DNA from 3 places in the Marinobacter bohaiensis genome. Region 3 is predicted to be linked to each of the others. Evidence: predicted binding sites of a transcription regulator. Region 3 holds the regulator's gene; each other region holds the start of a gene.
The links. The regulator FliA, encoded in region 3, starts transcription of late flagellar genes. The targets are predictions, from matches to a motif close to CTAAAGTTTNNNNNNNNNNNGCCGNTAA.
Positions count from the first base shown of each region.

Region 1: the regulator FliA is predicted to act here: its motif matches at 1,470-1,497, upstream of flgM (flagellar biosynthesis anti-sigma factor FlgM).
Region 2: the regulator FliA is predicted to act here: its motif matches at 3,652-3,679, upstream of fliD (flagellar filament capping protein FliD).

Region 1 covers NZ_QGEH01000001.1:2,395,337-2,403,433, reverse strand. The annotation lists gene DKK67_RS10810 (pilus assembly protein PilB) at 1-495, shown strand, start outside; gene DKK67_RS10805 (flagella synthesis protein FlgN) at 630-1,100, opposite strand; gene flgM (flagellar biosynthesis anti-sigma factor FlgM) at 1,108-1,428, opposite strand; gene flgA (flagellar basal body P-ring formation chaperone FlgA) at 1,572-2,276, opposite strand; gene DKK67_RS10790 (chemotaxis protein CheV) at 2,479-3,411, shown strand; gene DKK67_RS10785 (CheR family methyltransferase) at 3,454-4,287, shown strand; tRNA gene DKK67_RS10780 (tRNA-Ser) at 4,414-4,504, shown strand; gene DKK67_RS10775 (5-oxoprolinase subunit C family protein) at 4,868-5,815, opposite strand; gene pxpB (5-oxoprolinase subunit PxpB) at 5,812-6,492, opposite strand; gene DKK67_RS10765 (5-oxoprolinase subunit PxpA) at 6,489-7,250, opposite strand; gene DKK67_RS10760 (methyl-accepting chemotaxis protein) at 7,436-8,097, shown strand, end outside.
Region 2 covers NZ_QGEH01000001.1:2,652,358-2,660,454, forward strand. The annotation lists gene DKK67_RS11895 (histone deacetylase family protein) at 1-354, shown strand, start outside; gene DKK67_RS11900 (substrate-binding periplasmic protein) at 344-1,105, opposite strand; gene fliS (flagellar export chaperone FliS) at 1,187-1,594, opposite strand; gene fliD (flagellar filament capping protein FliD) at 1,631-3,610, opposite strand; gene DKK67_RS11915 (flagellar protein FlaG) at 3,890-4,321, opposite strand; gene DKK67_RS11920 (flagellin N-terminal helical domain-containing protein) at 4,394-5,833, opposite strand; gene DKK67_RS11925 (flagellin N-terminal helical domain-containing protein) at 6,373-7,884, shown strand.
Region 3 covers NZ_QGEH01000004.1:68,284-76,380, forward strand. The annotation lists gene DKK67_RS16950 (ParA family protein) at 1-345, opposite strand, end outside; gene motD (flagellar motor protein MotD) at 629-1,411, opposite strand; gene DKK67_RS16960 (flagellar motor protein) at 1,452-2,192, opposite strand; gene DKK67_RS16965 (protein-glutamate methylesterase/protein-glutamine glutaminase) at 2,192-3,307, opposite strand; gene DKK67_RS16970 (chemotaxis protein CheA) at 3,321-5,483, opposite strand; gene DKK67_RS16975 (protein phosphatase CheZ) at 5,497-6,288, opposite strand; gene cheY (chemotaxis response regulator CheY) at 6,306-6,692, opposite strand; gene DKK67_RS16985 (RNA polymerase sigma factor FliA) at 6,865-7,605, opposite strand; gene DKK67_RS16990 (MinD/ParA family protein) at 7,673-8,097, opposite strand, start outside.

The sequences.
Region 1 (8,097 bases), on a different contig from region 3:
TTGCCGCTGCAGCCTGTGGTCACGCTTGCTGCAGTGGCGCCGGACCGTTCTGAAGCGGCGCCCGTCGGCCAGATCATGAACCCTGAGCGCGGCTTCCAGCCATTGAGCGACCGTGAAATGCAGGCTGCTGCCGGGCAGGGTAGCGACACCCTGAAGGCCCGGATCGAAGCCGTGGCCAACCTGGGGCAGGCCGCGCAGGGTGAGGAGGTGGATGCCGTCGAGGGTCTCAAGTTGCTGGCGCACACCTTCGTGCCGGTGTTGAATTTTCTTGAGGCTGACGTGACCGTCTCCGGCGTCCATTACCGGCCGGGCAGTCCGCGGATCCGGATTCAGCCGGATGGCGGGGTGCGCCTGGCACTGCCGGAGCGGATCGAGCGTATCAGTCTGACCGATATCCGGGTGACGAACGGAACCGGCCCCACGTTGGGCAACATCGGTCTGCACGACATCCGTTTTTCGCCGGACTCAAAGATGACGATCTACGTGCGCGACTGATCTCGCTTGCGTGCCGATGCAGGTGTTGGGGGAGGCGATCAGTGTCGCCAGCGGAAGGGAAAAAGACGTCGCGGATAACGAGAAAAGCCGGCAACAGGGCCGGCTTTTCTTTTGTGTTCACACCCGGTGGCGGTTCAGGCGCTGGCCAGGACCGTCTTGTGGCTGACGGCTGAGGACTGGCCGGAAGAGCTGTACAGTTTGGCCTGGTCCGAGCAGCCCCGGAAAATCTCATTCAGGCGGCCAAGGCGCTGTTGCAGGTGTCCAATGATTCGGCCATTAACCTGGTTGAGGCGCTGGCAGGCCTTGAGACGGTTTTCCGCGTCCTGCCAGAGCGTGGTCAGTTCCTCGATGCCGGCGCTGCGGATGAACGTGGACGGTTGTCCGTTGCGCGGGTTGAAGCCCATCTGGACCAGAACGTGGATCTTTTGCTTGGCCCGTTCGCGGACGGAGGCGAGAAGCCGGTTCTTCTCCTGGGTCACGCTTTCCAGGCCATCCACATCGGAGGATTTGAGCAGCGACTTCTCCGAAGCCAGAACGCCTCCCAACTGCTCAAGCTGTTTGATGTCTTCTCTCAGAAGTTTCTTCAGTTCATCAATGGCGGCCATGATCTACTCACCCAAAAATGCTTTGATCCATATCAAGCATTTTCTGGGCCAGTTTCTCTGCATCCACTTTATAGCTGCCGTCAGCCAGGGCGGCCTTGATCTGCTCGACACGCTCGTCGTCGACTTCCGGGTAGCTGTTCATCTGCTCTTCCAGCTTCTTCAGGTCCCGGGCCTGGCTGCTCAGACTGACGCTGTCGGGCTGGGAGCTTTGGGTACGAGCCTGTTCGGTCGGCGTCGAGGGGCTTTTCGGCGCAGACTGCTCAGATACGTTCTGGTTGGTCTTGGTGTTGACGTGCCCCGGGCCAACGCCATTGAAATTAACGGACATATCGATACCTGCACATGGTGTGATCTAACCGGTTACATAATGTATCGGCCGGCTCCTGGGAAGCTTTAGCGACTTTTGACATTTTTTCGGCAGGTCGTTGCCGCTTCCAGGCAAGGCCTTGCCGCTCATACTGATGGTTGTGGCTACATCGGGACTTCGACGTGCCCGGGGCTGGTGACCAGCGCCCGCAGTGTCTTTTCTGAACGCAGGTTCTGTACCAGGACCTGCTCGCCTACGCGCCCATTACCCAGGGCCTTGCCGCGGGACTGGACGGCGATCGGTCCGCTGCGGGCGATAATAATAACATGGTCGCCCCGGGCCACGGCATCCGGCTGGGTCACGATATCCGGCGTGAACAGGGTGCCGGAACTGACCGAGCGACGGATTTCCATGCCCACGAGGGATTGGCTGTCGGTAATGGCGCCGCGCCGCGAGGCATTGATGACCACCGCCTGGGAGCGGATCATGCTCTCGGTGACCCGGGCGCCACGGCTCAGTGCACGCGCCGCCACCAGGGCCTGACCGCGGATTTCCATGGACACCGACAGGTACATGCGCCAGGGGCGCTGGCCCTGGCAGGAGACCTCCAGGGTGGGCTGGGTGGTCTGCATGGGATTGCTGGAGAAATCCACCGTCGGCCCATCCAGGCAGGCGGCAAGGTTGAGTCGGGAGTCCAGGTTGCCCAGACTGTAACTGACCTCGCGGCCTTCGGCCTGCTGCTCGCGGACGAACTGCTTCAGAAACTCGTGGGCGGCATCCCGTATCATCCGGGGCGTCGTTTTTTCGACGGCCGCCGCCTGGGACACGACCGTCAGGCCCAGCAGCAGAGACAAAATGTATACGCGCATTTTCGACAGTCTGTCCTATGCTTACGGTGAGTTTGGAACATGCAATGAGACGGAATTCGCCCTAGGCCCTATTGACGGCTTTCCGTCACCGTCGGAAGATGCGGGACCCTTTGGTGGTAATCTCGCAATAACCGTGCCGACTAAATGTTTCGGGATGTCCGACCTCGCGGGGTGAAACTGAGTACAAGACAGGTAACAGCGTATGGCCGGTGTATTGGACAGTGTTAATCAACGCACGCAGCTGGTGGGGCAAAACCGCCTTGAACTGCTGCTGTTCCGGTTGCGGGGGCGTCAGGTGTACGGCATCAACGTCTTCAAGGTGAAGGAGGTCCTGCAGTGTCCCAGGCTTTCCTCCATTCCCAGGAGCCGTTCGGTCGTACGTGGCGTGTCCCACATCCGTGGCGAAACCATTCCCATCATCGATCTCGGCCTGGCCATCGGCATGCCGGAGCTGCCGGCGTCGGATCTGGCGGAGAGTTTCGTGATCATTTCCGAGTACAACCGGCGCACCCAGGGTTTCCTGGTGGGTGGCGTGGACCGGATCGTCAACCTGAACTGGGAAGAGGTCTCGCCGCCGCCGAAAGGCGCCGGACGGGAGGTTTACCTCACGGCGGTCGCCCGCATCGACGATCAGCTGATTGAGATCATTGATGTTGAGAAGATCCTGGCCGAGGTATCGCCGCTGTCGGAAGACGTGGGCGAAGAGATGATTGGCCGGGGAGCGAGCAGCGACCGTTCCAGCACGCGTCCGGTGCTGGTGGTGGATGACTCAAGCGTCGCCCGGCGTCAGGTCGAGCGCTGCCTGACGGCGATTGGCCTGCAGGTGGTCGTACGTAATGACGGCAAGCAGGCGCTGGAATACTTGCGCGAACTGACCGCCGATGGTTCGGATGTTTCCGATCATCTGTCGCTGATCATTTCCGATGTGGAAATGCCGGAAATGGACGGTTACACCCTCGTGTCCCGCTGCAAGGAAAACCCGCAGCTGAGTTCCGTCTATATCATGCTTCACACCTCGCTGAGTGGCGTCTTCAACAAGGCCATGGTCCAGAAGGTGGGGGCAGACGACTTTATGGCCAAGTTCAGTCCCGACGAACTGGCTGAGCGCGTTATGGAAGTCATGGACAAGCTGTAACAGGCTACACCCGACCGGATGCACCGCAACTGCTGAGAGCTCATGAAATCAGAGATTACTCCCCAGGAATACGACGCCTTCAAGACTTTTTTGCAGGACGCCTGCGGCATACTGCTCGGTGAAAACAAGCAGTATCTGGTGAAGAGCCGGCTGCGCAAGATCCTGGAAGAAAACGGGTTTGATACGCTGGGAGGCCTGGTCAAACAGCTGCAACGACCGCGCGACCCGCTGCGTCAGGTGGTCATCGACGCCATGACCACCAACGAAACCCTCTGGTTTCGTGACACCCACCCGTTCCGCATCCTCACCGAACGACTGTTGCCGGAGCTGGCGGAGCAGAAGGGCGGCCAGCCTTTGCGCATCTGGTCCGCCGCCTGCTCGACCGGGCAGGAGCCGTACTCCATCGCCATGGCGATTGACGAGTTCCGCCGTCTCAAGCCGGGCAAACTGCGCGGTGACGTCAAAATCACCGCGACCGACATCTCCCGCAGCGTCCTCGACGTCGCCCGCAAGGGCGAGTACGAAATGCTCGCCATCGGCCGCGGCCTGTCCCCGGAACGCCAGCGCAACTTCTTCGCACCGTCCCCCAGCGGCGGCTGGCAGATCAAACCGGCCATCAAGAGCATGGTCGAGTTCAAGGAACTGAACCTGCTGGAGCGATACATGCTCGGCAAATTCGACCTCGTGTTCTGCCGCAACGTCCTGATCTATTTCTCCGCGGATCTCAAGAAAGACATCCTCACCCGCATGCACGGCGCCCTGAGCCCGGGCGGATACCTGATCCTGGGTGCTTCCGAATCCCTGAATGGATTGCCGGAGTACTACGAAATGGTCCAGTGCCAGCCGGGCATCATCTACCGCGCCAAGAAAAAGTGAAACTGATCAAAAACTACACTCTGCGTTGTTTTTGAAAGAAATTTGCGAAAGGGTGTTGCCAAACCAGGGCAAAAGCATTAGAGTTTGCGCCCTCAGATCGGGGCAGCCCATCTGAAACAGTTTATTGGAGAGGTGGCCGAGTGGCTGAAGGCGCACGCCTGGAAAGTGTGTATACGTTAATAGCGTATCGAGGGTTCGAATCCCTCCCTCTCCGCCAATATTAAGGAAGCCCGGCAACTGCCGGGCTTTTTTATGGCGGAACGGTCGGTGACCGTCCGGCTCCCGCCCTGAGGTCGGGAGCGTTCGCCAGGGTGCGAACGATGTTCGCACCGGGGACCTGGCTTACCCCTCTCCGCCAATAAAAGAACCCGGCTCATGAGCCGGGTTTTTTATTGGCCGATTGGTAGGGTAGAAGAACCCTCGCGGGTTCGACCGAAGCAGGCGAAGCCTGCGTAGGAACGTCGGAGCGCCAGCGACGACGGCCCCGAAGGGGTGAGGCGCGCAGCGCCGAATAATCCCGATCGGGAGTGCTCCGAACGACACTCCACAAGAATGATTGAAAGGCGCCAAATCACCGTCTCTATGGCCACCTGAGCCGATCCACCCCCACCCATTCCGTCCTCTCAAAAAACGCCTCAAACAACGCCCTGTCACACTGTACGTTCGCCAGCTCGGCAAACTGAAACCTGACCGCCGCACCCGGACCCCGCTGACACAGCCGGCTGCAATCCAGCGCCGCCACGGTGCCGATCTTGGGGTAGCCGCCCATGGTCTGGCGGTCGTTGAGCAGGACGATGGGTTGGCCGTCGGCGGGGACCTGGATGGCGCCCAGGCTGATGCCCTCAGAAAGGAGCTTGATGTCCGGCACCTCCAGCGCCGGACCGGCTAGGCGGTAGCCCATGCGGTCAATCTGTTGGGTGATGTCATAGGCGCGTGTGGCCAGAGTATGGCGGGCCGAGAGGCTGAATCGGGCGTACTGATAGCCGGGAATCACCCGCAGGGTCAGCGGCTCGGCGTAATCCGGAATGAACCCGGCCGGTGTCTGATGGGCTGCGGCGGTTGCACCGTCTGCGCAGGGGATCTCCTGGTCGCTTTCCAGTTGGGTGAAGCCGGGTAATTGTTCTCGCGGCGTCATGGAGCGGCTGTTGCAGAAGCGTTCGCCCTGCCAGCCCCCTTTGACGGCAACGTAGTTCAGCAGGCCGCTGCGGGTGGCGCCCAGCGCGAGCCGGTCGCCGGGCTTGAGGTTGTGGGTTCGCCACAGACCGGCGCGGCGGCCGTTGATCGTCAGTTCGGTGTCGGCGCCGGTAACGGCAAGGGTCATGGCGCTCCGGGCTTCGGCCTGGAACTGGCCCATCAGCGTCTCGATGCAGGCGCCGTTCGGATCGTTCTCCAGCAGCTTGTTGGCCCAGCGAAACGCGTGCAGGTCCGCGGCCCCGCCGGGGGCGAGGCCGAGGTGCTGGCTGCCGGTGCGGCCCAGGTCCTGCAGCGTGCTTCTGAGTCCGGCGGACAGGATGCGCAGACCGCTCATAGCTGCCCTCCCAGATCGATGAACTCCTCTCGGGTGATGGTGCGGAAGCGGACCCGATCGCCGGTCTGGAGCAGGGAGAGGGCGGTCAGCGAGAACAGTTCGGTCGGGCAGCGGCCGATGAGGTTCCAGCCGCCGGGGGAGACCGATGGGTAAACCGCGGTTTGCTGGTTGGCGATGCCAACGCTGCCCGCCGGCACCCGCTGGCGTGGTGTGGCTTTACGCGGCGTGGCGATGGCGGGGTCCACCTCGCCCATGAAGCCGAACCCGGGGGCGAAGCCCATGGCAAACACGCGATAGCTGCGGCCTGTATGGCGCTGGATGACGTCGTCGACGGCCAGGCCGGCGTTGCTGGCCAGTGCTTCCAGATCCAGGCCCACGTCCGGATGATAGTAGACCGGCAGCTCGATATCGCGGCCGATCTGCTCGTCGGCCGGTGGCTGGCTGTCCAGGTCATCAATGATCGCCTGGATGGCTGAAACTGCCCGCCGGAAATCCACGCGTTGCACGTCGTACAGGCAGAGCAGGGTGGTGTAGGCCGGCACCTGGTCGACGATCCAGTCGCCCAGGCGATCGGCGATGAGGTTTCGCACATGCAGGATACGGGGCGTCAGGGCGTCGTCCATTGTCTCGCCGAAGCGGATCAGGACGCCATTCTCGGATACGGGTTCGACGATCACGCGGCCTGGCCTAATGCCTCGCGGATGGCCTTCACGGCCGCCAGGGATTCGGGGTTATCGCCGTGCACGCACAGGCTGTCGGCGGGCAGGTCGAGCCACTGCTGCTCAACGCTGAAGACGCCGCCGCGTTCGGCGAAGCTGCGCGCCTGGTCGACGATGCGGGTCTGGTCGTGGTGAACCGCCCCGTCCAGCTTACGGGACACCAGCTGGCCGTCGTTGTCGTAGGCACGGTCGGCGAAGGCTTCCAGCAGCAAGGGCACGCCAATCTCCCGCGCCACGGCACGATGGCTGTCGTGGAAGCGGGTGACGGGGATCATCAACGGCAGGTCGGGATCGTAGCCGTGCACGGCGCGCATGACCGCTTCGAGGATCGCCGGGTCCTGCATCATGTCGTTGTTGAGCGCGCCATGGGGTTTGACGTAGGCGATCCTCTGACCGTGGGCGCGGCAGATGCCGTCGAGCGCGCCGACCTGATACCAGATCAGGGCGTGGATTTCGTCCGCGGTGTGGGGGATGGAGCGACGACCAAAGCCATAGAGGTCGAAGTAGGCCGGGTGGGCACCGATCTCGACCCCGTGCCGCGCGGCCAGTTGAACGGTGCGCACCATGATGTTGGGGTCGGACGCGTGAAAGCCGCAGGCCACATTGGCCATATCGATCAGCGGCATGACCGCTTCGTCGTTACCCATTTGCCAGGCCCCGTAGCTTTCGCCCAGGTCGCAGTTCAGTTTCAAAGCGTTCTCCCCGCGTAGATCCATGACTTCAGCATATCAGTCTCGACCGCCTGGATCAGCCGTTCCTCGTGAGTCTGGCGGGCGCTTGTTAAATCCCGTGAAAGATGACGAGGATCTCGTCAATTCAAGTGTTTGGCCACGATTTGCAATAAAACTGTCACACGGCTTTTCTACGCTCAGCGGGACATTTTTGAGAGGTTGTTCACGTTATGAGCCTAACCGTCCGCATGCGCCTGATGGTGTTTTCCGGCTTCTGCCTCATCGCGTTGGGCGGTCTGGCGGGGCTGGCCCTGTCCGTGGTCCACGAAGCCAAGGAATCGACGGATCGGCTGGTGCGCGAGGAAATGGCCGACGTCTGGCTGCTGACCGACCTCGACCGGAGCCACCGGCAGCTCAAGGATCTGGCCTACAAGATCAAGGCACAGTTGCTGCTCTGGGATGAGATCAACGCCCAGTTCGAGCAAACGTCCCAGGCCATTCGGGAGCAATGGCAACAGGCACTCGACAACCCGCGTATGCGCGGCTGGGCTGAAGAGAACCAGGCTGACCACGACAAGGTCCTCGAGCTGTTAAAGGCTCTCAAGGCACCCATCGACGAGCAAAGCTACTATTCCGCAGGCAAGGTCGTGGACTTCCAGCTGTATCAGGCCGTTGACCCCATGCTGAAGAAGATTGACGAGATGCGCAGCGCTGGCCGCCAGGTGACCGACACCGGTTCCGACCAGCTGCTGACCTTCCTCGACCAGCAGCAGCGTTTCGTGTTGGGCGGTGCCGCGGTCGCATTGCTGGTGGTCATGCTGTTGACCTACTGGCTGCGGCGGACGGTGACCACTCGACTGCAGGTGATCTCCGAGCAGCTGCGGGCGATGGA
Region 2 (8,097 bases), on a different contig from region 3:
CATTCCCACGTCTATCGCTGCGCGGAAAACATCGTGAACACGCCGGTTTCCGCCGGCACCACCGGCTCCGATTATCGTCGGCTGGTGGAGGACGCGTGGCTGCAGAAACTGCAGGACTTCAAGCCACAGATGGTGCTGGTGTCCGCCGGGTTCGACGCCCATGCCGCGGACCCCATGGCGGAGCTGCAACTGCAAGTGGACGACTACCGCTGGCTGACAGACCTGATCACCAGCGTGGCCGCCGATTCAGCCGACAACCGGGTGGTGTCGACACTGGAGGGTGGCTATCACCTGAAAGCGCTGTCCGAGGGTGTTACGGCGCATCTTGAGGGGCTAACCGCCATCAAGGATTGAGCGGCGAGGTGTTGCCGGGTAACGCGAAGATACTGTCCAGAGTGCCGTCCTGACGCAGACTTTCCAGGGCCGCCCTCATCTCGTCTTCCAGTTCGGGGTGTAGAGCTCGACGGGACATATACAGATGCCCCTCCTGCCCGGCCCGAAAGTTGCGCATGCGGAAATCCTCCGGTGACAGATCGAGAGACGCCAGGGTGTGATAGATCGCCTGGTCACTGCACAGAATGGCACTGACACGCCCCAGCTTGAGCATCTCCAGCGCCTGAAAGATATCCCGCACGGCAAACTTGTGGATGCCCTGTGCCCGGGCGAACGCCTCGCCGTAATAGGTTCCGTGAACGAAGGCGACGGGTTTGCCCCGCAACCCTTCCAGGGTCAACACGACGTCCGATGATCTCAGGCCTGTCATGATCGCGCGCGTCGTGACAACCGGCCCGAGATCAATAGCCTCGTCCGCCAGCCGGGGACTTTCAAAAAGCACCACGAAATCCACCTCGCCGCGCAACAGCTCGGTGATGGCCCGGCGGTGGGGACGCAGTTCGTACTTGACGGGAAGGTCGGCCCGGGTGACCAGTTGGTGGGCCAGGTCGACCAGGGAGCCCTCGGGGGAGCCGTAGCGGCCGGCGTAACCCCAGGGCCAGACTTCGGGGATGGCAAAGATGGCGGGCTCATCGGCATCGGTCGCGTAGACCGATGCGCTCCCCAGCACGAGAGCCAGGGCAGCCAATCGCAGCAAGGCGGTCAGGTTCAAACTCGTGCTCTCAGGCAATCATCGAAGCTGCCAATCTAGCACGGTCTGACCCACCTTGCCGCTTTTACCGGACCGCAGACGTCAGACCGCCGCCTGCTGACCCGAGGAGGTCATAACCTCCTCGCGAATGCCGTCCCAGCCGTCCTTGATCTGGCGCAGCAGGCTGGACACTTCGTCCAGCTTGGCCACGTCGTTGTGCCGGTTGGCTTCGAACAGGGTGCGCTCCATATACTCATAGAGCGATTCCAGCCGCTCGGCCAGTTCGCCGCCCTGCTCGAAATTCAGGAAGCCGCGCAGGCCGCCGATGATCTCGATCGCCTTGCTGATCAACTGCCCTTTGCCAGCGATGTCATTGGCCTGCATGCGCGCTTTGGCCATGTTGATCCGCTCCAGGGCACCGTTGTACAGAAGCTGGATCAGCTTGTGCGGATCCGCATCGGTGATGCTGGTCTGGGTGTTGACGCGCTGATAAGCCTGTAAACCGTTCATGATGAACCTCTCACTTCTCCTGCAAGCCAGCGATGATTAGCTGTCATTGCTGTTGTTGGGTGCCAGCGCGGCCAGTTGCTGGCTGATGTATTCCTGGGTGTTATTGAGCTGCGCAATCAGCGAATCGGCCGCCGTGAACTGACTGACCAGCCGCTCCCGGTATCGGGTCATGCGATCTTCCAGTTCGAGACGCTCTTCCTCGATCTCGGCCAGGTCGTCCTGAAGGTTGTCGGTCCGGTTCTCCAGGGTGCCATCGGAGCCCAGGATATCGGTGACCATATTGACCGTCTGCTCACCGATCCCCTCGATGAAGGACACGGTGCCGCGGGGACCGGTCTGGTCCCCGGTGATGCGAACCTGCATGCCGGCGGCGCCGACAGAGCCTTCCACGAACAGGATTTGACCTTCCCCGGTCGCACGCTGGCCGTTAATGGTGCCCGCCACGTCCTTGCCCACCGTACCGGTGGCCACGCTCAGCCCCAGGTCCGCCGCGGAATTGGTGTCTACAGATGCGATGCTGACGTTGGATTCGCTACCGAACGCGCCGGACTTGAACGACAGGGCACCGCTGGTGCTGTCGAAATCCACCTGCACGGACTTGCCGGAGCTGCTCAGCGCCGTATTGGTGTTGAGCTGCTCCTGGATCTGGGCGGCCAGTTCCTCACGGGTGTAGGTGCCCGCATCCAGGGTAATGCTGACGGAGGTTTCGCCATCCACCTTGAACGTCAGGTTGTCATTGTCGCCGTCGATGGTGACTGATCCTGCGCCCACGTTGGTGCCGGTCAGCGAGCCCTGGGTCGCCGCCTGGGTGATGTTGATGCTGTACTCACCCGGCTCGGTATTGATACCGCTGCTGACGAACTCCACCTGGGCATCGCTGGTCCGCCCCTGCTCGGCAAACAGGGCTGTGACGTCGTCCGGGTTCGCCTCAAGCTGCTCAACGAACTTCTCCTGGTCGAACTCAAGCTTACCGGTCTCGTAGTCAGTGGTGATGCCCACGTCCGCCAGGGTGCGCACCGCAGAATCTTCCAGCCCCGGCACGATGCGGGTCAGCATGTTACGCAACCCGTTCTGGATACCGCGCACCGTGGAATCGCCGGACAGAACGCCGGCCGTCTGCGTCTCGGAGTTATAACCCGCCAGACCGGAAATGGTGTCCTGCAGCGCGTTGAATTTTTCAACAAAACTCGCCACACGATCCGTCACCGCGCCGGTGTCCTGCTCGACCTTGACCGTGGACGTGACACCCTCAGCCTTCACCTCGAAGGTCAGCCCGTCGATGACGTTGTCGATGGTATTGCTGGAACGGGTGATGCTGATCCCGTTGACCTGGACCACTGCGTCCTTGGCCTCAACCGTCTCGGTCAGGTTCTGGGCGGTGCCGTTGAAGACGAACTGGGACAGGCCGGCGGCGTCGGTGTTGTTGCCGTCGCTGTCATTAACGCCGATGCGAATGGCGTTGTCGGTACCGGTTTCGTCCGAGGACATGACCAGACGATAACCGTCGCCGGTGTCGATCACGCCGGCGGACACGGCCAGGCCGGAATCGTTGATCTCGTCGGCAATGCCCTGCAGCGTGTTGTTGGAGCTGTCGATATCGATCAGCTTGGTTTCACCGCCGACGCTGATGCTGAGGGTACCGGTGCCGACCGGGGTGGCGTCACGATCCTCGAAGGTGCCGGACGCGAGAGACTGGGCCTGGGCCAGGCTGTCCACCTGCACGGTGTAGCTGCCGCGGCTGGCTTCGGTGCTGTCGACGGTGACTGCCACATCCTCGTTGGAGGAGGAGGCGGAGAAGGATTTGAGATTGTCGGCTGCACTCAGCTGACGCATTGGCAGGCGCAATTCCGTAATCGCGCTGCGCAGCGTGCCGTAGGCTGAGATCAGCGTCTCCGCCTTTTGCTGTTTGCTGTCCAGCCGGTTGGTGACCGGCTCTTTCTCCGCAGCCACCAGCTGATCGACGAGATCCGAATTCAGGACCCCGGAACCGATACCCAGTGATGAAATGCCTGCCATAGTTTCAGCCCCTCAAGAAGGCAACCTATCCCTTTGTACGCTTATCGGCCAAAAGCGGCAAAACTTTGCCCTTTGCCCCGATCGCTTTGTAACAATATGTATCCAGACTGCGAGATCTCACAGTACGCTTACGACACTCCGCCGCAACCGCGCCAGCCATTGAAGCCTCCAGAAAAGCACTGCCATTTCAGGTCCCTGGATGCAAAACACCGCCGACCCCATAGGAGCCGGCGGTGCTGAAATACCGCTATTTGGGCCCGGCATGACACCGGCAAGACCCTACACTTCGATATTGAATAGCGTCAGCGGTTCGTCCTGCTGCAAGTTTTCGGCCAACCTCAAAGCCACGTCGTCCGGAATCTGCCGAATGACCTCATCGGTCTGCTGGTCCACCACCCTCACGATTGTCTTGCCGGAGTCGTTGTCGACCTCAAACTGGAGGTCGCGCTGAACCGTCTGCACGAAGTCGTTGAGTTGGGAGACCGCCTTATCCAGAGATTCTTTCTGGGCTTCCTGCTGATTCTCAAGACGCTGCACACGGGACTGGTCAGAAGCCTGTCGCAGTGCCACCACCCTGGAATCGGAAGCCGCCTGGGCTCGAGCGGAAGGCGTGTTTCCTTCAGCCTGAGGTGACGCAGACGCCCGAGCCGGAGGCTGATCACTGGAGCGAACCAGCTTCAAATCCGGGCCATTCAGGTTTACGTCAGTCATAGCTCACCCCACTATCCTGATACGGCGGAAAGCCGGCCCCCGAAAGGGCCGGCTTTTACCGTGCTATCCCTGTTACTGCAGGAGGGACAGAACCTGCTGCGGACGGGCATTGGCCTGAGCCAGGACCGAGATACCGGCCTGCTGCAGAACCTGGGACTTGGACAGCTTCGCGGTTTCGGATGCGAAGTCGGCGTCCAGGATCCGGCCCTGGGCAGCGGACAGGTTCTCAGAGGTGGTCGCGATCGCTTCGATGGTGGACTCGAAGCGGTTCTGGATCGCACCCAGGTCCGCACGCTGGCTGTTAATCGAGGACAGCGCGGCATCGATCGTTTCGATAGCGGCGTTCGCGCCATCAGTGGTCGTGATGTCAATCTCAGCTACGGAGCTCAACGTACCACCCCCGTCAGCGATTGCTGTTGTTCCGCCAGAAACACTGAAGGCGCTACTAGAGGAAAGGTCAACAGTGCCCGTCACAGTACCTGCGGTCGCAGAGCTGAAATCGACACTACCACCTTCACTACCAGCCATGGTGGCTGCGGCCGTTCCGGTGTTTGCGTAGCTCGAGATACTGATGTCAGCACCACTCTCGCTAGTCAGCTTCAGTTGCTCAGTACCGGATTCCGTAACAACCTGAGCCGTAATACCGGTTACCGCGGAGTTATCATTGATCGCATCTGCAAGTGAGGAATAGTCGCCGCCAGTAACGGTCGCGGAAATCGAGACCTCTTCCCCAGTTCCATCGTTCTCACCGGCCAAATCAAAGCTAACTGTACCGTCAGCAATACCGCTCAGAGTTGCCTCAGTTCTTGCACTCGCTGTTACACCAGTATCGGCACTGAAAGCGTTAATACCCGCAGCAATGTCCTGCGCTGAATCTCCGGCCACTGTCGTGTAGGTGCCGCTGGCACCATTACCAGAAACCTCTATCGCCTCACTTCCGGCAACAGCGTTAGATGCAGCCGCTTGACCAAGCGCGGTACCGCTTGCACCAAAGGTATAGTTGCCAATATCCGTTCCACGCGCGCTGCCCATGGTGACATTGATAGTCTGGTTGGCATTGGCGCCGACCTGGAACTGGGCGTTAGTAAAGTCGCCGTTCAACAGGGTCTGGCCGTTGAAGTTGGTGGTGTCGGCGACGCGGTTCAGTTCCGCCTGCAACTGGCTTACTTCGGCCTGCAGCGACTTCCGGTCAGAAGAGGAATTGGTGTCGTTGGCCGACTGGACCGACAGCTCACGAATCCGCTGCAGCAGGTCACCGGCCTGCCCCAGCGCGCCTTCAGCGGTCTGTGCCAGGGAGATACCGTCGTTGGCGTTGCGCTGGGCAACGTTCAGGCCGCGGATCTGTGAATCGAAACGAGAGGAAATCGCCAGACCAGCCGCATCGTCTTTAGCCGAGTTGATGCGCAGACCGGAGGACAGACGCTCAAGAGCCTGGTCCGAGAGAGACTGGGACTTGTTCAGGTTGTTCTGAGCGCTTAAGGACGCAACGTTAGTGTTGATACCGAGAGCCATGATGCTTCTCCTTGAAACCGTCAGTTTTGACTGGAAAGAGGTCTGGCGCCCGTTTTCATCAGTTGGGTGCGCCGCCCTGCTGTAATGCTTAGCGGCGAGGGTTAAGAATCCTTTAGAAAGAATTTCGGATTTTCTTGTTAACTAATGTAAATCACTATCACGCTTTCAGTTTTATTTTACTTTTCATAAAGATAGGTCGATAAAAAATCCTTCCTCATATCGCCTCAACGCCTAAAGCGGGTGCAAGACCCGGCCATCCCATCGAGTGCGTCTGCCGCTCGTGACTTCCCCACACTCGGTTGAAAAAGCGGCAATTCCCTTCCTGCCGGTCAGTCAAAATATCGGCGCCCGCAAGCCGACCCGTCTCGCGACAAATTATTTTTTACAATCATTATCAGTGACTTATAAATAAAAACAAGAAACTGGCACACACTTCGCTTCTGGCACGGCAACGCTTGCATTTTAACGAACGTTTGCCGGTAGGGCGTCCTTTTGATCGGGCACTTGGGTTCCGGCTTTTCCTGGCAAGGAGAAACAGCATGCCTCAGATCATTAATACGAACCTTGCGTCGCTGAATGCGCAGCGCAACCTGAACACGACCCAACGGGACTCGGACACCGCGATGCAGCGTCTGTCCTCCGGCCTGCGCATCAACTCGGCCAAAGACGACGCCGCCGGCCTGGCCATCTCGGAGCGATTCACCTCCCAGATCGATGGTCTGAACCAGGCGATTCGGAACGCCAACGACGGCATCTCCCTGGCACAGACTGCCGAAGGCGCGCTGGGACAATCCGGCGATATCCTGCAACGGATTCGCGAACTGTCGGTCCAGTCCGCCAACGCCACCAACTCCGCCTCCGACCGCCGGGCCCTGCAATCCGAGGTCAACCAGCTCAAGCAGGAGCTGGAGCGGGTGGCTACCACCACCGAATTCAACGGCCTCAAGCTGCTCGACGGCTCTTTCCAGGCCCAGCAGTTCCAGGCCGGCGCCAACGAGAACCAGACCATTGCCGTCTCTATTCAAGGCGCACGAACCACGGATCTGGCCAACAACAGTGTGAGCGCCTCAAACACCACTGCCGGACAAGGCAGTGGATCTGTTTACGCCGCAGCGGCTGGCGATGCGTCAGCGGCAAACACCATTGCTGCTCAGACGCTGACCGTCTCCAGCTCACTGGGTGAGGCCACTGTGGATGTTGAGAGCGGCGATACCGCCGAAGACATCGCTGCGGCGATCAACCAACAGGTGGATGCCACGGGGGTCGAAGCACAAGCCCGAACCACGGCTGACTTATTCGGCCTTGGCGGTACAGGCACTGTTTCCATGACGATATCGAGTGGAGGCGAAAAATCGACGATCTCCGCCCAGATTGACGACGTCGACGATCTGCGTCCCTTGGCGCGCGAGATCAACTCCGCGTCAGGTACCACAGGTATTACCGCTGAAGTGGAGGATGGCCGACTGACGCTTGTGCAAGCGGAAGGTAAAGACATCCTGGTTGAGGATTTCACATCCAACGCCACAACACCTACCGCCAGCTTCCGCGGTGGCGCTGAAGTGGACGGAGACGCCATCACTCTTGATGGGTCAGACGACACCGCCGATAGCGCGCGTGCTTCAGGCGAAATCACTTTCGACTCGTCTTCGAGCTTTGCCGTATCATCCAGTATTGACGACACCGCCGGCAGCATTTTGGATGAGGCCGGTGGCACCGCCGTCGGTTCCACCACAGAGGATGTCTCCAGCATCGACATCAGCACCGTGGAAGGCGCCAACAGCGCCATTGCCGTGATCGACGCCGCCCTGGAGAAAATCAGTGGCATCCGCGCCGACCTGGGTGCCGCCCAGAACCGGCTGGATTCCACCATCTCCAACCTGAGCACCACGTCCGAGAACCTGTCAGCCGCCCGCTCCCGTATTCGCGATGCGGATTTCGCGGCGGAAACCGCGGAACTGGCGCGGACCCAGGTGCTGCAACAGGCGGGTCTTTCGGTCCTGTCCCAGGCCAACGCCCAGCCGCAGCAGGTCTTGCAGCTGCTGCAGGGCTAAGCCTCAGCGGAACCCGAAAAGGCCGGCAACTTGCCGGCCTTTTTTACGCCCGTCTTTTGCACCAACTTTGAAAATCCGCACGTTCCGCCTGCCGACACCGACCATGTCGTAAAACTGGCACGCCTTTCGCTCTACCTCTCCCAAAGGCCCATTCCCGGCCCAAAGCTGCAGATTATTGCCGGTGCCACCCTGCCGGCGGCAAGGAACAGACGA
Region 3 (8,097 bases):
GGCGCGGGAGATGATCAGCCCCATGCCCTCTACGCCCACCATCTTGCGCTCAAGCGTCGCCAATGCCGAGCTGGCCGGCATCAACGACAGCCCGGGGCAGCCGGTTTCCTGCAGCAACTGGGCCGGCAGCCCCTCGGGCACCTTGCCCTGGTGCTGGAAAAGATCGAAGGCGCTGTGAGCCAGACGGTCCGGATCGTAGCCGAACCAACTGGTCAGGGATCCGTGGGGATCAAGGTCGGCCACCAGAACGCGTTTGCCGGATTGCGCCAGCAAACCACCCAATGTCACGACGGTCGTGGTCTTGCCCACGCCCCCTTTCTGGTTGGCGACTGCCCAGATTCGCACGCGGTAACTCTCCCCTTGTTGTGCCATACCACGTTTTGCCATATACGACGCTCACGCCGTACTACGGCAGTGGTGCCATACCCCGGCCGGCGGGTTCCGATTAGAGCGCACTCGCCCGAGCCATGACATTTATTTTTGTATCGACAGGTGACTGGAAAACTTGAGCCGGAATTGCAGAGACTGGCAAGGATTTGCCTGCCCCGGCGCGGCTCATGAAGACAATTCAGGAAACGTGCCAGAAGTCCGTGAAAGGCGAGGATCCAGGTGCCGGCGAGCCGATCCGCTAGCGCACAGCGCCACGGATGCTGGCATCCCGCGAGATCAGCAGCACCACCCGCCGGTTGCGGCTGCGTCCCTCACGGGTGTCGTTGCGTGCGACAGGCTGAAACTGACCGTAACCAATGGCGGCCATGCGCCGGGGATCCACCTGGTTTGCCGCCAGCAGGCGGACAACCGCTGCCGCCCGGGCGGCGGAAAGCTCCCAGTTCGAGGGGTAGGCGTCGGTACTGATCGGACGGTTGTCGGTAAATCCCTCAACCCGGATGGCATTGTCATGCCCGTGCAGGATGCCGGCGATGGATTCCACGACCGGGAAGGCGTCGTAATGGGGTTCGGCGGCGCCGGAGCTGAACAGCAGGCTGTTCTGCAGGCTCAGCTCGATCCACTCGTCGCTGGTCTCGACGGTGATCAGCCCCTGGTTGATGAGCGTCTGGAACTGATCCTGCAACTGGTTGGCGATGCTTTTCAGTTCGCGGCTGCGCCCCTCTTCCTCGTCGGCGTCGTTGGCCGGGGCCGTGGCCACGGGCGGCGCAATCACCTGGTCCTGGGCCGGCGGTTCGGGACGGGAAATACGGTCGCCGACGGTGATCGGCTCCACCGAGCGCTGCGGGGCGTTGAAAACGCCGGTCAGGGTTTCCGAGAGGACCTTGTACTTGCCTTCGTTGACCGACGAAACCGAATACATCACCACGAAGAAGCCGAACAGCAGCGTGATGAAATCCGCGTAGGAGATCAGCCAGCGTTCGCGGTTGTGTTGGTCGTCCTCTGTCGCTCGCCGACGCCGCATCGCTCCGTCCGTTCTATTGCCTGTCGGGCCTGCTGGCCGTCTATTGAATGAAGCCCTTGAGGCGCAGCTCGATGGATCGTGGGTTCTCGCCTTCGGCAATCGCAATGATGCCGTCAATCATCATGTCTTCGTAGCGCGAACGCTGGCGCGCGATACCACGAAGCTTGTTGGCCACCGGGAAGAACAGCAGGTTGGCCAGGGCCACACCGTAGATCGTCGCGACGAACGCCGTCGCGATACCGGCGCCCAGGGTGCTGGGATCCTCAAGGTTGGTCATCACCTGGATCAGACCCATCACGGCGCCGATGATCCCGATGGTCGGTGCATAGCCGCCCATGGCCTCGAACACCCGCGCCGCCTCCATGTCACTCTGTTCCCGGGCGTCCAGTTCCACTTCCATGATGCTGCGGATGGTTTCGGTTTCAGCACCGTCGACCAGCAGTTGCAGCCCCTTGCGGGCAAAGCGTTCCGGTTCTTTCTCCGCCATGTTCTCAAGGCCCAGCAGGCCCTGCTTGCGGGCGCGCACGCTCCAGTTGATGACCTTGTCGATGCCGTCTTCCAGGCCGATATAGGGCGGGATAAACACCCAGCGAACCTGCACCATCGCGCGTTTGATAACCGGCCAGGAGGTCTGCAGGACGGTGGCCGCCAGGGTGCCGCCGATGACGATCAGCCCGGCCGGTGCGTTGAACAGCGAGCCTAGGGCGCCGCCTTCAAGGAGATTTCCGCCGAGGATGGCTGCAAAGGCCAGGACAATGCCCAGCAGACTCAGCAGATCCATCAGCGAACCCCTTCGACCAGGCGAGCTCCCACATCTTCCAGCGCCAGGACCTCGTCACTCAGGCCGGCCTTGGCCACTGCCATGGGCATGCCATAGATCACCGACGATTTTTCATCCTGGGACCAGATCACACTGCCGGACTGCTTCATCATGCGGCAGCCCTCGCGACCGTCCGCACCCATGCCGGTAAGGATGATGCCCAGGGTCTTGCCCGGAAAGCTGCGCGCCAGCGAGCCGAAGGTCACGTCGACACAGGGCTTGTAGGTCAGGCGCGCATCGCTCTCGAGGATACGTACCCGCCCATGCGGCCCCTTGTTCTCGATCATCATCTGCTTGCCACCCGGCGCCAGCAGCGCGAGCCCCGGGCGCAGCATGTCGCCGTCCTCCGCCTGGCGCACCTCGATCTGACACAGCTTGTTGAGGCGATCGGCGAAAGCGGGCGTGAAACTGGCGGGCATGTGCTGGATCAGGACGATCGGCGACGGGAACCGGGCCGGCAGGCCGGTCAGCACCCGCTGCAGCGCAATCGGGCCGCCCGTGGAGGTGCCGATGCCCACCACGCTGAAACTGCGTGGCGAGGCCTTGCGCGACGGGCGCGGAGCTTCCGTTTCCGACTCGGTATCGCGGCGCGGCGCCGAGGGTCGGGCCTGGGGCCGAACCGGCGTGGAGCGGGATTCGGGCACCGACGGCGCCACCGGCGCCGGCCGGGAGCCGGGGCGACTGCGGGCCACGTCGAGGATGCGTTCGCGCAGGATGCGCTGCAGCTCGCTGTTGTCCCGCGCGATCTCCTCGAAATTCTTGGGCAGGAAGTCGACCGCGCCGGCCTCCAGCGCGTCCAGGGTGACCCGGGCGCCCTCGTAGGTCAGGGACGAGAACATCAGCACCGGCACCGGCCGGCGCTTCATGATTTCGCGGACCGCGGTGATGCCGTCCATGATCGGCATCTCGTAGTCCATGGTGATGACGTCAGGACGCAGCTTCTCCGCCTGTTCCACGGCCTCGCGACCGTTGGTGGCGGTGCCCACCACGCGAATGTTGCCGGAGGCGTTGAGGATCTCGGTCAGCCGTTTCCGGAAGAATCCGGAATCGTCGACCACCAGGACGGATACCGACATGCGCGCCTCCCTGTTATCCGTAATGCTGCAGCAAGCTGGGCACATCGATAATCAGGGCGATCCGACCGTCCCCGGTGATGGTGGCTCCGGCCATGCCGGGTGTGCCGTGCAGCATGCGACCGAGCGGCTTGATCACCACCTCTTCCTGGCCGATCAACTGGTCGACCACAAAGCCCACCTGCCGGGTGCCCATGGCCACGATCACCACGTGTGCGTTCTCCGGCTCGGGTTCGCCGGCAGCGCCGTGAACCAGCCAGTTCTTGATCTTATAGAGCGGGAACACCTTGTCCCGCACCACGATGCATTCTCGGCCATCGACGATGTTTTTCTTGGTCAGATCCAGATGGAAAATCTCCACCACGTTGACCAGTGGCAAGGCGAACGACTGATCTCCCAGCATGATCATCAGCGTGGGCATGATGGCCAGGGTCAGCGGCACCTTGATAATGATCCGCGACCCCTTACCCAGCTCCGACTCGATACCGATGGTGCCGTTGAGCTGGCTGATCTTGGTCTTGACCACGTCCATCCCGACGCCGCGGCCGGACACGTCGGAAATCTGGTCCTTGGTGGAAAAGCCCGGTGCGAAGATCAGGTTGTAGCATTCGCTGTTGGTCAGACGGTCGGCGGCTTCCTGTTCGTAGATGCCCTTCTCCACCGCTTTCTGGCGCAGCTTGTCGGGATCCATGCCGGCGCCGTCGTCCTCGATCACCAGCAGGATGTGGTCGCCTTCCTGCTCGGCGGACAGGGTCACCTTGCCCTTGCGCGGTTTGCCGGCATTCTCACGCACATCCGGCGCTTCAATGCCGTGGTCGACGGAGTTGCGCACCAGGTGCACCAACGGGTCCGCCAGCGCCTCGACCAGGTTTTTGTCCAGGTCGGTGTCCTCGCCGTGCATTACGAGGTCGATTTCCTTCTTGAGGCTCCGGGCCAGGTCGCGCACCACCCGCGGGAAGCGACCGAAGACTTTCTTGATCGGCTGCATGCGGGTGGCCATCACCGCCGACTGCAGATCCGCCGTGACCACATCCAGGTTGGACACGGCCTTGTGCATTTCGGTGTTCTCGCTCTGGTCGCCCAGGCGTTGCAGGCGGTTCCGCACCAGCACCAGCTCGCCCACCATGTTCATGATGTCGTCCAGGCGTTTGGTATCAACCCGCACCGAGGCCTCGGCCGTCGGCTGGGCGTCGCGCTGGGGTACCGCCGGCGAGGCCGGTGCTTTCTTGTCGTCAGCCGCTGGCTTGTTGTCGCCTGCACCCTGAGTGCTGGCAGCGGCGGGCTTCTGCGCCGGGCCGGTGGCCGGGCCCTTGCCCTTGCCGTGGAGCTCGTCCAGCAGGCTCTCAAACTCGTCGTCGGTGATCTTGTCGTCACCGCCGGCAGCGGCCTCCGGCGCCTTGCCGGCCGGCGTGTCGGGGCTGGCACCGGCGGCGCCCTTGAACTGGCCCTTACCGTGCAGCTCGTCGAGCAGATTTTCGAATTCGTCGTCGGAGATTTCGTCGTCGGCGGCCGCGGCGCTTTCGTTGCTCTTGGCGGCATCCGCCGGCGTGCCGCCGTGCTTGCCCTTGCCGTGCAGCTCGTCCAGCAGATTCTCGAATTCGTCGTCGGAGATCTCGTCGTCCTGGTCGGCGTCGCCGGACTCGCTCTTCTCACCCTCCAGGGCGTCGAGCAACTGTTCGAACTCGTCGTCGGTGATGTCGCCCTGGTCGGCGCCACCGGCGGGATCGCTTTCAGTCGGGGCTGGCTGACGGTCCTCCGCCGGCGGTTCGGCGGCTTTGGGCGCCGCACCTTCCGGCTCGGCCAGCGCGTCGAGGGCTGCGATCAACGCAGGGTCGGCCGGCGTTGGCTCTTCCCGGTTGCGCACCTGGTCGAACATGGCGTTGACGTTATCCAGCGCTTCGAGCACCACGTCCATCAGGTCGGACGTCACCTGGCGCTTGTGGTTGCGCAGGGTGTCGAAGACATTCTCGGCGGAATGGCAGCAGTTGACGAGCGCCTCCAACTGGAGGAAGCCGGCGCCGCCCTTGACGGTATGGAAACCGCGGAAAATGGCATTCAGCAGGTCGCTGTTATCCGGCTGCTGCTCCAGGTCGACCAACTGCTCCGACAGTTTTTCGAGAATTTCTCCAGCCTCGATCAGGAAATCCTGGAGAATCTCTTCGTCAGCATCTAACGCCATGCAATGTCCTCACTTAAAAACCAAGGCTGGACAGGAGGTCATCGACATCATCCTGGCCGGATACGACATCCTCACGCTCATCGGCGTGCATCTGCGGACCTTCCCCTTTCTCGATCGCCCGGGCCGGTTCTTCGCCCAGTTCATGGACGGTGCCGGTAATCTGGTCAACATGGCTGGCCATGACCACCAGGCTCAGGAGGTGCTCTTCCACTTCCTTGACCAGGGCGGTGACCTTCTGGATGACCTGCCCGGTCAGATCCTGGAAGTCCTGCGCCAGAAGTATTTCCGACAGGTGTGAGTACAGGATTTCCGTGTCATTCGCGGTCTGGTCGAAGAAGCGATCGATGCGGTGGTACAGCTCGCGGAACTCACCGGCACCGATTTCGCGACGACGCAGTTTTTTCCAGTCGTCGCGCAGTGCCAGGGCTTCCTCGCGCATGGCGCTGGCCTTGGGCATGGCCTCCTCGACCAGATCCATGGTGCGGTTGGCGGCGCTGCCGGTCATTTCCACAACGTAGGCCAGCCGGTCCGAGGCATCGGTCATCTTGGACAGCGCTTCGCGCTGTTCGGCGTTCTGCGGATCGATCTGGAAATTGCGAATCGCTTCGTGGAGGCTGCGCGTCAAACGGCCAACCTCGTGGTACAGGCTCTGGTCCCGCACGTCGTTGAGCTCGTTGATCAGACGCATCGCCGCCGCGTAATCCCCGGCATCCACCTGCGCCTTGAGGTCAGTCGCCTGCTGCTTCAGCTTTTCGGTGACTTCAGGGTCGAGCTTCCCCGCATTGTCGTCTTTTGGATTGCCCATGATTGGCGCTCTGATATTCAGGACTGGATGCGTTCGAAGATCTTCTCAATCTTTTCCTTGAGGACCGCTGCCGTGAACGGTTTCACCACGTAGCCATTGACGCCGGCCTGGGCGGCGGCCACGATCTGGTCGCGCTTGGCTTCGGCCGTGACCATCAGGATGGGCAGGTCCTTGAGCGTGTCGTCGGCACGACAGGCCTGCAACAGCTCGAAGCCGGACATGCCCGGCATGTTCCAGTCGGTGACGAGGAAGTCGTACTTGCCGCTCTTGAGCATGGGCAGCGCTGTGTTGCCGTCGTCGGCCTCGTCGGTATTGGTGAAACCGAGGTCGCGCAGCAGGTTCTTGATGATGCGCCGCATCGTGGAGAAATCATCCACGATCAGAATTTTCATGTTCTTGTCCAATGGGACCTCCAATCGTTACAACCCGGGATACCAATCGTGCCGGCCCGCCTCCTTCTGACCGGCCACACCGTGCCGGCGGGATCAAAAGGCACCGCCTATTCTGTCCAGTCCACGGACGCTGTAAAGCACCCGTTACCAAAAACTACAGTTTGTACCGTTCTCTAGTGTCGAATCAGCCCGGTTGCCAGTCGCTCAGGCGCGCTTTCAGACGCAGTGCCGCCTGACTGTGGATCTGGCTGACGCGACTCTCGCTGACGCCGATGACCGCGCCGATTTCCTTGAGGTTAAGCTCTTCCTGGTAATACAGACTCAGGACCAGCTTTTCGCGCTCCGGCAGCCCGTCAATGGCCTGAGCCAGACTGTGCCGAAAACCGGCTTCGGACAACTCCGCATAGGGGGCGTCAGATACCGCATCTTCATTGTCTATCGGCACCTCGCCGGATTCATTTAGCTCATCGAGGCTAAAAAGTCGTCCGCCGCTCGAGTCGGCGAGGCAGGCGTGGTATTCGTTGAGCGTCATTTCCAGCTCGGCGGCGACGTCCGCATCCCTGGCTTCCTCGCCGGTACGGGCCTCGACGGCCTTGATGGCCTGCGCGATGCGACGGGTGTTGCGATGGACGGAGCGCGGCACCCAGTCACCCCGGCGGATCTCGTCAACGATCGCGCCACGGATACGGATACCGGCGTAGGTTTCGAAGGAAGCGCCTTTATTGGCTTCGTATTTTTGCGCGGCCTCCAGCAGGCCGATCATGCCGGCCTGCATCAGGTCTTCCAACTGCACAGAGGCGGGCAGCCGCGCCATCATGTGCAGCGCGATCTTCTTCACCAGCGGCGCGTGATCCTCGACCAGTTGCCGGGCCGCACTCCGCTCACTGCTTTGTTGGTAGATTCCAAGGCCTTTTGCCAACGTCATCAATCCGGATTACCCAAACAGCCCGTTTGACCGCCATACCACCTGCCCTGTCGGCCGGCGTACTGCATCAGGCGTCAACCAGACGCTCTACGAAAAATTCCAGGTGCCCCCGCGGCGACGACGGCAATGGCCAGTTGTCGACTTTCTGGGCCAGGGCATTGATGGCCAGCGACGCCTTGGCGCGGGGATAGGCTTCGAGCACTGCACGCTGACGTTGTACCGCTTTCTTGACCGCCTCGTCGAACGGGACGATGCCCTCATATTGTAGTGCAACATCCAGGAATCTCTCGGTCACCCGGGTCAACTTGCCGAACAGGTGCTTGCCTTCCTGGTCGTTGCGTACCTGGTTGGCCAGGATGCGGAAACGGTTAGTGCCGTAATCACGGTTCATCAGCTTGATCAGGGCGTAGGCGTCAGTGATGGAGGTGGGCTCGTCGCAGACCACCAGCAGCAGCTCCTGGGACGCTCGCAGGAAGCTGACCACGGATTCGG